DNA from 4 places in the Actinoplanes sp. NPDC051411 genome. Region 1 is predicted to be linked to each of the others. Evidence: riboswitches for the same ligand, from Rfam matches in the RefSeq annotation. Region 1 holds a riboswitch; each other region holds the start of a gene.
What was found. Region 1 has a riboswitch for cyclic di-AMP ahead of AB0M88_RS21250 (NlpC/P60 family protein). Riboswitches for the same ligand answer to the same signal wherever they lie in the genome.
Positions count from the first base shown of each region.

Region 1 (3,696 bases):
ACGCTCCACAGCACCACCTTGCGGAAGATGTCGCCCTCCCGGCCGGCCATGCCGACCGCCGAGGCGGCGATCGCCAGGTTCTGCGGGCTGATCATCTTGCCGAGTACGCCACCGGACGAGTTGGCCGCCGCGAGCAGCACCGGATCGAGTCCGGCCTTGGCGGCGGTCTGCACCTGCAGCGCCCCGAAGAGCGCGTTGGCCGAGGTATCCGACCCGGTGACCGCGGTGCCGATCCAGCCGAGGATCGGCGAGAGCACAACAAAGACACCGCCGGTCGCGGCCAGCGCCCCACCCAGGGTGTTCGTCTGCCCGCTCTGGTTCATGACGTACGCCAGGGCCAGCACCGCCATCACGGTCACGATGGCGTGCCGGAGGGTGGCATAGGTCAGCCCGTACGCCCGCAGCGCCTTGCCCGGAGCGATCCGCAGGACGATCGCGGTGAGGATGCCCGCGACGATCATCATCGTGCCGGCCGCCGGCAGCCAGCCGAACGCGAACGTGACCGACGAGAGCGGCTTGCCGTTGGCGCCCAGCACGTGCAGGCCGGGCCAGGCGAAGCTGACCGTCCACGGCGACTTGGCCAGCGCCGCCTTGATCGGCCCGATGCTGATGATCGAGAAGATCGCGATGATGATCAGGTAGGGCGCGTAGGCCCGCGCGATCTCGGCCGGACTGTCCCGCTTGTCCAATGTGGAGGTAGACGGCGACGCTCCGCCGGTCGGGCCGGCTTCGGCGGACCGGGCGGTCGCGCCGGCCCGAGCGGTCGCGCCGGACCGGGCGAACTCGGGAGTCGGCGCGTCCTCGCCACCGCGGGCCGTCCCGTCGGCGTCCCCGTCGTCCGGTGCGTCGGTCTCGGCCGCCGAGTCGGACCCCGAGCCGGCCGACGAGCCGGAGCCGGTCGGGCCGGAGCCGGCCGAGGAGCCGGCGGCGAGGGAGCCGCTGCCGGACGAGGCGCCGGAAGTGGCCGAAGACGCCGCGAGAGTGGACACCGCCCCGGGTGGGGCCGCGCCGGAGGTGACCATCGACGGCTCGTGCGCGGGCTTCCAGAGGCGCAGGAAGCCGATCACCGCCGCCGCCGACAACAGCGCCGCCACGATGTCGGTCAACGGCACCGACAGGTAGTTCGACGCGGCGAACTGCGCGACCCCGAACACCAGCCCGGCGGTCAGGGCGACCGGCCACGTCTGCCGGAAGCCCCGCTTCCCGTCGATGACGAAGACCAGGACCAGCGGCACGATCACCGCGAGTATCGGCGTCTGCCGGCCGACCATGGCACCGAGCGTGTCGCTGTTCAACCGCGGATCGTCACCGGCGCCGGCGGCCACCGTGCCGAGCGTGACGATCGGCGTCGCCAGCGCCCCGAACGCGACCGGCGCCGTGTTGGCGATCAACGCCACCGACGCCGCTCGGATCGGGCTGAAGCCGAGCGCGATCAGCATGACCACGGTGACCGCGACCGGCGTGCCGAAGCCGGCCAGGGCCTCGAGCAGCGCGCCGAAGCAGAACGCCACGATGACGGCCTGGATGCGCATGTCCGGGCTGATCCGCGCCATCGACCGTCGCAACACGTCGAAGTGGCCGCTGACCACGGTCAGGTTGTAGACCCAGATCGCGTTGAGCACGATCCAGAGAATCGGGAAGAAGCCGAACGCCGCGCCCTCGGTGGCCGAGAGCACGGACTGTCCGACCGGCATGGAGTAGACGGTTATCGCGACGACCAGCGCCACCACCAGGGCGATCACGCCGGCCAGCCAGGCGCGCATGCGCAGCACGCCGAGCAGCACGAAGAGCGCTAGAAGGGGAAGGACTGCGAAGATCGCTGAAAGACCGACCGAATTGCCGACGGGGTCGGTGACGATCCGGAACTGATCCAACATGGGACCCATCCAGGGTTGTCGATCATTTCGATCAATCTAAACCGCGAGTGACCGAAACGGAACAGCCCGATGACCTTCAGATCCCGATGCGGCCGAACCGCACCTGACTCCACGACCAGATCGCGGTCAGCCGCACCCGCTGCCCCGGCTTCGGCGCGTGCCACACCTTGCCCGCACCGGCATAGACCGCGACGTGGTAGGCGTGTCCGCCACCGACCCAGAACACCAGGTCACCCGGCCGGGCGGCGGCTTTCGCGACGTGCCGGGCGGCGCGGAACTGCCCGTCGGCCGTACGCGGGAGGCTGATCCGGACACTGCGATAGGCGTACCCGGTCAGGCCGGAGCAATCGAAGGCGCTCGGTCCCCGGGTGCCGAATCGGTACGGCTTGCCGCGCTGGGCCCGGGCCGCGGCGACGATGTGATAGCCGCGCATTCTCGCCGCGTACGCCAGAGAAGCCGGAGCGGAAACCGCACGGGAAACCGGAGCGGAAACCGCGCGCGGTGCCGCGGAAGCGGCGGCCGGAGCGACGGTCGCCGCGGCGACCGCGACCGTTCCGAGAATGGCGAGACGGCCGAGCAGGTTTTGACACGGATGGACACAGAGAATCCTCGGTCCTTCAACCGCCTGCGAGGTTAGCTGTCGGATTAGGCCGGAAGGACGGCCCGTCGCGCGTGGCGACTTCACCCCGAGCCGGCTCGACGGCCGGCATGGTGGTTCCCCCGTTCCCGCTCACTGAAGATCCTGATAGGAGTCGGTTTCCTCGACGCTCTCGGTGAGCGGGACTCGGCGACCGAGAGCGACCTCCCGTCGGGAGGCACCGCAGAACCATCGGCGCCGGCCCGCCGTTCGCCAGTTTTCGGGTCGCGTCCCGCAGGGCTCATTCGTCCCGAACCGGAGGCCCCGGCCGCTAGCTCTTCGGACATCGCGGCCGGTTCGGCCCGATCCGGCGGGAAAGCGCGGTCGCGGGCCGGTGAGCCTTGTCACCGAATTCGGCGCCTACCGATTAAGCGCTCGCCCGAATCGGTCGAACGGATTGGTATAAACCTCTGCAAAGGGCGGTGAATTGCGTGGTTCTGCAACAGGTCGGCGAGTGGACCGATGCGGAACTTCCCCGGCTCAACCGGGCGATCCTCGGAGGCGAGATCCCTCCGGGACGACTCGCCGAGCAGTGCACCGAGGTGCTTTTCCCGCTGCTGCCTCAACCCGATCGGGTGCCTGCTGAGCAGGCAAAACGCTTAGCTGTACGCCTCGGTTTCGTCGGCGCCTCGCTGGGCCGGCATTACCAGGAATGGACGCCGGACGGAAAGCGGACGCCCGAGCGCGCGTACGACGGGCTGACGATCGGTGACCTGCCGTTTCGCCAGTATTTCGGGGTGATCGCGGAGCGGACCGGCACCGGTCATTGCGGCCGGGACACCTATGCCTCGCTGGTCCGCTGGAATGTCGGCACGTTGAAGGTGCTGCGCGGCACCGAGACGATGGCCGTTCTGCCCGGCGTCTTCGACGACGGCAAGGTACGCAGCTATACCGGCACCCCGGGCGAGGAACGCTTCTTTCTGCTGGTCAAGAAGGGCGAAGCGATCGAACTCGCGATCAACGACGTGCTGGATCCGCTGACCCGGCCGGAGGAGAACCTGCTCGGCGCGGACGCTCTCGACCGGGTGCGCCTGGCCACCGAACTGCTCGGCGCGCTGCGCGAACTGTTCCGCGATTTCGCCGTCCTCCCGCCCGAGCGCAGCATGCCGACCGACCAGTTCCTCGACGTGTTCCGGCAGTTCGCCGTCCACTGGACGCCCGACGACATCCCGCCCAGTGGCG
Region 1 covers NZ_JBFBAD010000036.1:56,152-59,847, forward strand. Annotated here, with positions in the region: gene AB0M88_RS21245 (L-lactate permease) at 1-1,877, opposite strand, end outside; gene AB0M88_RS21250 (NlpC/P60 family protein) at 1,954-2,310, opposite strand; cyclic di-AMP (ydaO/yuaA leader) riboswitch at 2,484-2,645, opposite strand; gene AB0M88_RS21255 (hypothetical protein) at 2,946-3,696, shown strand, end outside.

Region 2 (3,696 bases), on a different contig from region 1:
CGAGAGGCTTGATCACCTGGGCTTTTCGGCGCTGCTTATGAGTAGTCGACGCGGAGGGCCTACGGTGGGGGCGTGGAAGAGCGGACGGCGGTTGCGCCGCGCCGAGGCGGTCCAGCGCGTCGCGGCGAGAACTACGGCGGCCGATCCCGGCAGGAACGCGCCAGCGACCGGCGGACGCGGATCGTGACGGCGGCGGTCCACCTGTTCGGCACCCGCGACTATGAGCAGGTCACGGTCGCCGACGTCTGCGCGGGGGCGAGGGTCTCCAAGCGCTACTTCTACGAGCACTTCACCGACCGGGAAGATCTGCTGCTGATCGTGCACCGCGAGCAGAACCACTGGCTGCTCGCCCAGGTCGCGGGCGCGGCCCCACGCCAGGCGGCGACGGCCGAGGAATTCCTGCGGCCGATGATGCGGACACTGATCGCCAAGCTGGTCGAAGATCCGGAACGGGCCCGGGTGATCTACGTCAACGCGCCGCGGATGGAGACCCGCCGCCGAGGCGTACTGCGGGAGGACGCCCAGCACTTCGCGCCGCTGGTCAACCGGTTCGTCGGGACGACGACCGACAAGCGGCGGCTGGAGCGCACGCTGCTGGCCCTGATCGCCGGGATCAGCGAGGTCATCATCGACTGGATCTCCCGCGGCATGGCCGAGGACCCGGACGAACTGGCCGAGCACCTGACGTGGATCGCCGGCCACCTGCTCGCCCGCTGACGTTTGACGCGCGCACTCGTCGGGCAGTCTCACGTTGATCAGGTACGCCTGTGTTCCGGACAAGGCCGGGAAAACGGGACTCCGGCCTTGTCCGGCGGGCGGGCACCCGCTCGGTCAGCCGGCGCTCGGTCAGCCGACGCTCGGTCAGCCGGCGCGGGTGGCGGTTATGGTCAGGCCGGCTCCGCGCAAGCGGTCGACCAGCGCATCGCCCATCGCGGTGGCCGGGGTCAGCACTCCGCCCTCGGACGGCGGCAGCGCGTCTCGGTCGAAGGCCAGCGCCAGCGCCGACTCGCCCAGCATGACCGCGGTCGCGGCGTAACCGGGATCGCCCTGGGCCCGGACCCGGGACCGGTAGCGCACGCCCGTCGTCGTGACGGTGAAGACGTCGACCGTGAAGTGGCCCGACGCGCGGGTGCGTTCGCTCGGGCCGGTGCCCGGATCGGGCAGGATCCGGTCGAGGATGGCCGGCGGCGTCACGGCCAGGCCGACCATGGCGGCGCCGAGGCCCAGCTTCAAAGCCCCGGCCAGCAGCGGCGAAAGCGGGGAAGTGCCGACGCTCATCGTCTCGCGGTAGCGGAACGCACGGCCGTACGACCAGCCCCGCAGGGCATTCGAGCGGCGCACGATCCGGGTGTTGAACGAGGCCATGAAGAACGGGGCGAGGCTGCCGCGCAGGGACGGATCGACCTCCGCGCCGGGCACGGTGAGCATGTCGGACTGGCGGCCCAGGTCGGGCTCCGCGGCGCGGTCGGGGCTCAGCGAATAGGGACTCGCCGCGATGCGGCGCCGCGCGCGGTCCTTCTTCAGCTCCTCCGCCTGGTTGCGGATGGTGCCGATGGTGCCACCGCTCATGCCGCCGCGGAGGCTGGTCACGACCAGGGTGGTGGTGGTCAGATCGCCCGCCTGGTCGGCCTTGACCTGCCGGTCGAGGACGTGGACGCCGATGTCGGAGGGAATCGAGTCGAAGCCGCAGGCGTGCACGATGCGGGCGCCGGTGCGGCGGGCCAGGTCGTGGTTGGCGTCGATGCTGTCGCGGACGAAGAGCACCTCACCGGTCAGGTCGGCGTAGTCGGTGCCCGCGGCGGCGCAGGCCGCGACGAGGGCGCGGCCATATTTCAGGTACGGCCCGACCGTCGTGACGACCACCCGGGTGGAGGCGGCGAGCCGGGCCAGAGCGGGTTCGTCGGAGGCGTCGGCGACCACGATCGGCCAGTCGACGCCCAACTCGGCCCGAATTCGAGTGAGCTTCGTCTCGGAGCGGCCGGCCAGCGCGAGACGAGCGCCGGCGGGGGCGTGCGCGGCCAGGTGGCGGGCGACGAGGGCGCCGGCGAAACCGGTCGCGCCGTAGACGACGACGTCGTACTCGCGTGTGGGCTGGGTCATGGTTGCCGATTCTGCATCAGACCAGGGGGCCACGGAGCGGATGGTTACCGACCAGTAATTTAATCGCGTCGCATATCGGTCATACTCGTCCTAAAGAAAGATCAAATAGGGCAATTACTGAGAACAACGTCACTAGACCTTGGCGATCGCCGAATCGGCCCGGCTAGGTTCGGTCGGTCCGCCAACGTGGACACCGTGGGCGGAACGCCGAGTCCTTGCCGCCGCCCGACGGAACTTAACCCAAGGCATGGAGCGGGGGACCCAAAAGTTCCTCGGCGCGCTGCTGCGCGCCTCGGGGTGAAGCCGCCATGCGCGGCCGGGCACCTCAGCCCGAACCCGACAGCTCACCTCGCAGGCGTGGAGGTTTCTCTGTCATGGCACAGATCCGTAAGCATGCCCGAATTGCCCTCGGCCTCACCGCCGCGGGCGTGGCGGGCACAGCCGCCCTGCTCGGCCCGGCCTCCGCGGCGCAGGCGTCCAGTGTGAACTGGGACGCGATCGCGCAGTGCGAGTCCGGTGGCAACTGGAGCATCAACACGGGCAACGGCTTCTACGGTGGCCTGCAGTTCACCAAGGGCACCTGGAAGGCGTACGGCGGCACGAAGTATGCCAGCACGGCCAACAAGGCGAGCCGGTCCGAGCAGATCGCGATCGCCGAGAAGGTTCTGCGCGGCCAGGGCATCGGTGCCTGGCCCGTGTGCGGCAGGAAGGGCGGCTCGACCAAGCACTACTCGGGCAGCAACACCAGCGGTTCGCACAGCAGCAAGTCGAGTCACAAGGCGACCCACAAGGCGAGCCACACCTCGAAGTCGGTGACCCACAAGTCGTCGAGGACCACCCACCACAAGGCGACCACCACCAGCCGGGTCGTGCGGTCGGCGTCGGTCAAGGCGACCGGCAAGACCTATGTGGTGCGTTCGGGCGACACCCTGTCGGCCATCGCGACGCGCTACCAGGTCAAGGGCGGCTGGCACGCCCTGGCCTCGCTCAACACCGGCATCATCAGCGACCCGAACCTGATCTTCCCCGGTCAGCGGATCGCGCTCTGAGCTGCCCGCTCTGAGCTGCCCGCTCTGAGCTGGCGACTTTGAGCTGGCCCGCCTTGAGCCAGCCCGGTGTGAGCCGGCCCACCTTGAGCCGGCCCGCTGTGAGCTAGAAAATTCCACCGCACCAACCCCCGGGTGCCCCATCCCCGGTGATCAGCCACTCCGGCCCCGTTCCGTGCGAAGCACGGTGAGCCATGGGTCAAGCCATGCCCCCGGGTGATCCCATGTCCACAGAGGCCACGGTGGCGAGTGCGCTGTGGTGGTGCCATTCCCCCCGATCGGCACCACCACAGCAGCACATCGTCGTGTCGCGCTAAGCGCCGACGCCGGCTCCCAGGCCAACGATCAAGCCTTCGCGAGATCGCCGGCCTGGGCGCCACGCCTTTCGCGACCGCGCTCGGCCAAACTCACCCTCGGCACAACCACGTTCAGCGCCACCGCGCACTGCCCAACCTCGCTCGGCCCGACCGCGCACTGCCCGACCCGCACTGCCCGACTCGCTCGGCCCAATCACGCCCGACCCAACCGCGCTCGGCACCACCGCGCAGTA
Region 2 covers NZ_JBFBAD010000044.1:2,684-6,379, forward strand. Annotated here, with positions in the region: gene AB0M88_RS24135 (TetR/AcrR family transcriptional regulator) at 73-717, shown strand; gene AB0M88_RS24140 (saccharopine dehydrogenase NADP-binding domain-containing protein) at 862-2,100, opposite strand; cyclic di-AMP (ydaO/yuaA leader) riboswitch at 2,328-2,468, shown strand; gene AB0M88_RS24145 (transglycosylase family protein) at 2,475-3,149, shown strand.
Region 2: another riboswitch for cyclic di-AMP. It lies ahead of AB0M88_RS24145 (transglycosylase family protein); the one in region 1 lies ahead of AB0M88_RS21250 (NlpC/P60 family protein).

Region 3 (3,696 bases), on a different contig from region 1:
GCGGCATCTCGCACGACTTCAACAACCTGCTCACCGTCGTCGCCGGCTCGGCCGACATGATCCTCACGACGACCCCCGAGAACGAACAGCATCATCAGCTGGCCAGAGACATCATGGAGGCCGTCTCGACCGGGCGGACCCTCACGCACCAGCTGCTGGCCTTCGGCCGCAGCGACGGCAACCGGCCGGAGATCATCCCGATTCCCGACCTACTCACCGACGTCCAATCGCTGTTTTCCCGTACGCTCGGCGAGCACATCGGCCTCGACCTGGCGTTCGGAGCCGACGTGTGGCCGGTTCGGGCCGAGCGCGGGCCTCTGGAGCAGGCGCTGGTCAACGTGGCGGCGAACGCCCGCGACGCGATGCTGCACGGCGGCATGGTGCGGGTGGCGGCGACCAACGAGGTGCACGAGGCCGGCGCGCCACCCCAGGGGGCACCGGCCGGCCGGGTCGTCCACCTGGTCATCACCGACACCGGCAGCGGCATGAGCGACGAGGTGCGGCAGCGGGCGCTCGAACCGTTCTTCACCACTCGCCCGACCGCGGCCGGGCTCGGCCTGGCCACCACGGCCGGCATCGTGCAGGGCATCGGCGGCCACATCGAGCTGGAGTCACAGCCCCGGATCGGCACGACCGTGCACCTCTATCTCCCGGCGGCCGAGGAACGCACGGCGGCGGCCGGCGAGCGGCAGGGCGCCCCCGCGGTGATCGGCCGGGTCCTGATCGTCGAGGACCAGCCCGAGGTCGCCCAGCTGGTGCAGCGGCTGATCGAGCCGGCCGGTTACGTGATCACGGTGGCGACCGACGCGCTGACGGCGGTCACCCAGGTGGCGGCCGGGGCGCATCCGGACCTGCTGATCACCGACGTGGTGATGCCGACGATGACCGGGCCGGAGCTGGCGTCGGCGCTGCGTACGCACCACCCGGATCTGCCGGTGCTCTACATGTCGGGCTACACGGCGGCGTCGCTCGGGCCGCAGCTGACGCTCGACGAGAACAGCATGCTGATCGAGAAGCCGTTCACCCGGTCCACTCTGCTGGGCGCGATCCGTACGCTGTGCGGGCCGCAGCCGCCGCGTACATGAAAGAGGCGTGAGCGAACCGCTCACGCCTCTCTCATCATCTTTTCCCGCGTGTCAGGCCATGCGGCGTACGACGTAGTTGCTGCCGTAGATCTTGTGCTTGCCGACGCGGGCTCCCGTGTGCGGGGAGTCGTACATGTAGCCGTTGCCGGCGTAGATCGCGGCGTGGTAGCCGTACGAGCCCGAGCGGAAGACGATCAGGTCGCCGACCTTCTTGCTGCCCTTGCTGACGGCCTTGCCGTAGTGCTGCTGCGAGTTCGCCTTGTGCGGCAGCTTCTTGCCCACTGCCTTCTTGTAGACGTACATGGTGAATCCGGAGCAGTCGAAGCGCTTGGGCCCGGCCGCGGCGAACTTGTAGAGCGCGCCCGTGTGCTTCTTGGCCTCCGCGAGGACCTTGGCCCCCTTGTTGACCTGCACCTTCACGTAGAGCCGCTTGGCGTAGCCGGCGTTGAGGCCGCTGTTGCCGTAGAACTCGGTGCGGAAGTAGCCGTTGACCCCGGGCTTGGCGTAGAGCGTGGCGTAGCCGTTCTTGCCGATCGGCGTGGACGACCAGTTGTTCCACTTGCCGTTCCGGTACGCCTGGACGCGTACGCGGCCCGACGTGACGACCTTGCCGGTCTTGGGGTTGATGACCTTGGTGGTCAGCCGAACTCGGGAGCCCAGGGAGACGGTCGAGGTGTTGACCGAGTCGATGACCTTGGGCGTGACCTTGGCGACCGCGGCCTGAGTGACGACGGGGGTGGCGGCGTTCGCCGCCGTCGTCGTCATCAGCTGGCCCGCGCAGAGGCAGAGACCAAGGGACAGCGCGGCGGTGCCGGTGCCGACGGACAGCCGTCGAGGCCGGCTCAGGGTGTGCTGAGGCACGGTAAGGGAATCCCTCCGGCACGCCTGCGAGGTTAGCTGTCGGGTTCGGGCGGGAAGGTGTGCCCGGTCGCGTTGCCGCGACTTCACCCCGAGGTTGCTCCGTTGCCCGCCACCGGAGCGGGTGGCGCGGAGCGGACCGGCTGTCTCTCTCGAGAAGCTGTGGGTCCCCCGTCCCTGCCCCCGTATGCCTTTGTGGTCGTGCGTGCAAAGGTCGCGTCGTCCGACCCGGGGCAGGGCTCGGCGTGAGCCTGGGCGGCGCGACCGGCGAGCGGATGCCCACCGGCGGAAACCTTCCTATCCGAATTTTTTGATGATCGTCGGGCGCCATTTGGTGACTTTCCGTAATCGTTGATCGAGGCGTTGTCCAATTTGCCATCGACCGGGAACATTTGCCGCGACATTCCGTAGGTGCCCGACTACTTCTTGTTGAGAATTCGGCGTGAACCAGAACACACAATTACTCCATACAGGATTGTCTATTCGAGTCGAAAATCCCTCTACCGGCGGAAACACGGTCACCCGTTCGGCGAAGGTCGATTCCGTACCCCATCCGCCCCGCCGACAACTCGACGTAACCTCTGATTCCGGTACCCTCGCTGGCGTGACGGACCAGAAATTGCCCCTGCGCGCCAAGGTCGCGACCTCGGTGTCGAAGACCGCGGCGGCGCTCTCCCGGGCCGCGGGCCGCGGCGACGGCTCGGTCATCGGCGGCTGGATCGGTCTCAAGATCGATCCGGAACTGTTGACGCACCTGGCCACCGGGCGGGCGATCGCGCTGGTGTCCGGCACCAACGGCAAGACCACGACGACCCGGCTGACCGCCGCCGCGATGGAGGTGCTCGGCCCGGTCGCGACGAACTCGTTCGGCGCCAACATGCCGACCGGGCACACCTCGGCCCTGGCCAAGGCCGGCTCGACGCCGTTCGCGGTGCTCGAGGTCGACGAGCACTACCTGGCCCGGGTGATCGAGGAGACCAACCCGCGGGTGGTGGCCCTGCTCAACCTCTCCCGCGACCAGCTCGACCGGGCCAAGGAGGTGGCGATGATGGCGCAGATGTGGAAGACCGCGCTCGCCGCCCACCAGGACGTCAAGGTCGTGGCCAACGCCGACGACCCGATGGTGGTCTGGGCGGCCAGCGGCAGCCCCTACGTGGTGTGGTTCAGTGCCGGCCAGCGCTGGCACGACGACTCCTTCGTCTGCCCGCAGAGCGGCCACCCGATCGAGCGCCACCAGGGAGACTGGTGGTGCACCGGCTGCCCGCTGCGCCGTCCTCGCGCCCACTGGCAGGTCGAGGAGGAGGGTGTCGTCGACCCGCGCGGCGACTGGCACCTGGTCAAGCTCCAGCTGCCCGGCACGGTCAACATCGGCAACGCGGCGACCGCGCTGGCCGTCGTGGCCGAGTTCGGCGTCCACCCGCTCAAGGCGTTGCCTTACCTCGCGACCGTCACCTCGATCGCCGGGCGGTACGCCCAGGTCGACCGTGAGGGGCGCAACATCCGGCTGCTCCTGGCGAAAAACCCGGCCAGCTGGCTCGAGGCGTTCGACATGGCCGAGATCGCGCCCACCCTGCTCTCGATCAACGCCCGCGACCCCGACGGACTCGACACGTCGTGGCTCTACGACGTCGACTTCGCGCCGCTGCGCAACCGTCCGGTGCTGATCACCGGCGACCGCGCGTACGACCTCGCGGTGCGGCTCGAGGTCAACGGTGTGCCCTTCCGGCACGTGACCAGTTTCGACCAGGCGCTG
Region 3 covers NZ_JBFBAD010000065.1:54,983-58,678, forward strand. Annotated here, with positions in the region: gene AB0M88_RS31340 (response regulator) at 1-1,085, shown strand, start outside; gene AB0M88_RS31345 (NlpC/P60 family protein) at 1,137-1,946, opposite strand; cyclic di-AMP (ydaO/yuaA leader) riboswitch at 1,953-2,083, opposite strand; gene AB0M88_RS31350 (MurT ligase domain-containing protein) at 2,563-3,696, shown strand, end outside.
Region 3: another riboswitch for cyclic di-AMP. It lies ahead of AB0M88_RS31345 (NlpC/P60 family protein); the one in region 1 lies ahead of AB0M88_RS21250 (NlpC/P60 family protein).

Region 4 (3,696 bases), on a different contig from region 1:
CTACACCAACCTGATGGCGCAGCAGAACATGTTCGCCGCGGTCGAGGCGGCCAAGCGTCACCCCGACCTGGCCCACAAGTTCGGGATCGACGACGAGGAGATGGCCTCCTGGCGGGACGCGGCGGCCGCCGTGCACATCCCGTACGACCGGGAGCTCGGGGTGCACCAGCAGTCGCAGGGCTTCACCCGGCTGCAGGAGTGGGACTTCGAGAACACGCCCCCCGAGGCCTACCCGCTGCTGCTCAACTACCCGTACTTCGACCTGTACCGCAAGCAGGTGGTCAAGCAGGCCGACCTGGTCATGGCGATGTACATCCGGGGCGACGCGTTCACGCCGGAGGAGAAGGCGCGCAACTTCGCCTACTACGACGCGCGCACGGTGCGGGACTCCTCGCTCTCGGCCTGCGTCCAGGCGGTGCTGGCGGCCGAGGTCGGTCACCTCGAGCTGGCGCACGACTATCTGGGCGAGGCCGCCCTGATGGACCTGCACGACCTGCACCAGAACGCCCGGGACGGCGTGCACGTCGCGTCGCTGGCCGGCACCTGGATCTCGCTGATCGCCGGCCTCGGCGGCATGCGTGACTTCAACGGCCAGCTGTCGTTCGCGCCCCGGCTGCCCAGCCGCATCACCAATCTCGAGTTCTCGATGCTCTGGCACGGGCTGCGGTTGCGGGTCGACGTCTCCGCCGACGAGGTCACCTATTCGCTGCGCAACGGCGGCGGGGCGGCCCGGCTGACGCTGGTCCACCACGGCAAGGAGATCGAGGTGACCCAGGTCAAGCCGGTCTCGGTGCCGATTCCCCCGGCCCCGCCGGTCGGACCGGCGCCGACCCAGCCGCACGGCCGGGCTCCGGTACGCCGGGCCACCAGCAGCACGAACTGAGTGGAAAGGGCCCCGCGAATGCGGGGCCCTTTTGCTAAAGCACGGACACGTGTACGTGGTCCTTGTGATTGCTCACACCGTGATAGGCGTGCCAGCCGGTCGCCGGGAACCAGATCTGCGCATACCAGATCACGTAGTAGATGCCGAGGCGGTCGGCGTTGCGCACCAGGAACGCCATCACGTTGTTGCCGTAATTCTTCATGTCGGCGTTGTGCGCGACCGAGAAGCCGCTCTTCTGCAATGACCAGTCGCAGGCCCGGCCCTTGGGATGCTCGAACGGCCCGCCGTCGCGATGGCAGCCGACGAACCGATTGAAGCCCGCCTTCTTCACCTCCTTGTAGAGGTGGAGCATGCGCGGCGTGATGCAGCCGTTGGTGGTCGGGTCGTCCACAGTGCACGCTTCGGGCGAGAAGCCGCCCTGGGCGTTGCGCGGGGCGGGCGCGGCGACCGGTGACTTGGCGACCACGAAGCCGCCGGTCAGGCTCTCGCCGCCGAGCAGCGCGAGCGCCTTGTCGGCCGACTCCTTCTGCTTCTTCATCGCCAGCAGGTTGGTCTGCTGCGCCTTGACCTCGGCGTCGAGGGCCGCCTTCTTGGCGTTGACCGCGTCGATCGCCTGGTCGAGGTCGTGCAGTTTCCGGTCGTGCAGCGCGTTGATCTCCTCGAGCGAGACCGCCTTGGAGAGGAAGTCGTCCGAGTCGTCGGCGCCGAGCAGGAAGCGGGACGCGCTGAGGCGGCCGGTTTCGTATTGCTCGGCGGCGATCGACGCGACCTCGGGGGTGAGGGCGTCGCGCTTGGCCTCGGCGTCCTTGATCTGGGTGGCCAGCGCCTTCTGCTGCGTGGTCGACGTGGCGACCTGGGCCTTGGCCTGCACGTACTTCCGGTTGGTGCTCTCCAGGACGTCGTTGAGCGTCGAGTTGTCGGAGAGCTCGTCGCCGCCCTTCTCGTCCGGAGCGGTCGACGACGACGACGAGGAGCCGGAGCCGGGCGCGGCCTGCGCGGGGGCCGTTACAGCGGTCAGCGTGGCAGCCACGACTAGCGGCGCCAGCGCGATATGCAGCCACCGGCGGCGTCTGACGGTCATGCAAGTCCTTCCGGATGGACCGCCTACCGAGTTAGCTGACGGGTTCAGGATGGAAGCGATCCCTACCGCTCTTGTAAGCGGATGCACCCCAACGAACTTGGGTCCCCGGCTCGCCCTGGCGGGCGATTGGGCGGTGGTCTGCCGGTGCCTCGGGGGTGGGGCCGTGTCGCAGATCCGGCCGGAAGTTTACCCGAGCAGCGAGAATGCTTCAGCCTTCGAAAAGCATAAAACCAGTTACCGGATGGCGACGAAAAGTAATCGTTCGACCATGCGTGATTGTCGAATAGCTCTGCGTATCAAAACTGTCGATCAATCGATACCTTCCGGTATGGTCGGCCGCGGTCCCTTATCGGGGCCACCGCCTAATCACCCGCCAGGGTGAGCCGGGGAACCACGTTCCATCCTGGGGTGAATCCGCTTCGCCGCGGTAGGGATTTCTTCCGTCCCGAACCCGTCAGCTAACCCGGCCGGCGCTATGGAAGGAATGCCCTGTGTGGCAGAAAACTGTGCGGCAGAAAACTGTGCTGCGAAGAACTGTGCTGCAGAAGGCTGGGGCCGCGGTGCTGGTCGCGCTGGTCGCGGCGGCCGGACTGGCCTCGCCCGCCCGGGCCGCTCCCGGATCGTCCGGCGACGACGGCGAGGGCGGCTCGAAGTCGCTGACCCAGCAGCTCGACGCGGCCTCCCGCGGCTACCTCGACGCCAAGGACAAACTGGCCGGATCCAAGAAGAAGCAGACCGACCTGGCCACCCAGCTCCAGCGGATCGACGCTCAGATGGCGCCCCGGCAGGCCGCGTTCGACCAGGTCGTCCAGGAGTCGTACCGAGCCGGCCGGCTCGGGCCGATGAGCGCGCTGCTCACCTCCGACTCCTCGGCCGGGTTCCTCGACCGGGCCGAGGTCCTGCAGACCGTGGCCGCCCGCCAGCAGAAGGCGATGGACGACCTGCGGACCGCCCGGCAGACCCAGGCCGCCGCCAAGGCGGCGATCGATGCGACCGTACGCGACCAGCAGAAGCAGGTGGCCGTGATGGCGGCCCGCAAGGCGCAGGCCGAGGCGGCGCTCAAGACGGCCGACGCCGGGCAGAACGCCCCGCAGCCGGGTGACGGAGGCGGCAGTGCCAAAGCGACCCCGGTCAAGCGGAACGGGGACGGGTCGCTGTCACCCGAGGGCTGCACGGTCAACGACCCGACCACCGACGGCTGCATCACGGCGCGCATGCTGCACGCCCTGCAGCAGGCCAAGTCGGACGGGTTCACGCACTACGTGGCCTGCTTCCGGCACCAGGACAGCGGCGAGCACCCGAAGGGCCGGGCGTGCGACTTCGCGGCCGACAAGGGCGGCTTCGGCGGGGTCGCGACGGGGTCCAGCAAGGACTACGGCAACCGGCTGGCCAACTACTTCATCAACAACTCGGACGAGCTGGGCGTCCTCTACGTGATCTGGTTCCGGCGCATCTGGCTGCCTAGTAGTGGCTGGAAGGCGTACACGAAGGGGAACGGCGACCCGTCGAGCGAGCACGAGAACCACGTACATCTCTCGGTGAGATGAACGAAGAAGGCCGGCCCGCCGGGGCCGGCCTTTCGCTCACTTGTTGCTGAACTCCTCGTACATCCGGAGGATCTCCTCGGTCGGGCCGTCGGCCCGGATCACGCCCGACTCGAGCCAGATGGTCCGCTCGCAGGTGTCGCGGATCGACTGCTCGCTGTGGCTGACCAGGAAGACCGTGCCGGCCT
Region 4 covers NZ_JBFBAD010000018.1:29,441-33,136, forward strand. Annotated here, with positions in the region: gene AB0M88_RS12690 (glycoside hydrolase family 65 protein) at 1-883, shown strand, start outside; gene AB0M88_RS12695 (hypothetical protein) at 918-1,964, opposite strand; cyclic di-AMP (ydaO/yuaA leader) riboswitch at 1,970-2,107, opposite strand; cyclic di-AMP (ydaO/yuaA leader) riboswitch at 2,314-2,452, shown strand; gene AB0M88_RS12700 (hypothetical protein) at 2,456-3,511, shown strand; gene AB0M88_RS12705 (ABC transporter ATP-binding protein) at 3,548-3,696, opposite strand, start outside.
Region 4: another riboswitch for cyclic di-AMP. It lies ahead of AB0M88_RS12700 (hypothetical protein); the one in region 1 lies ahead of AB0M88_RS21250 (NlpC/P60 family protein).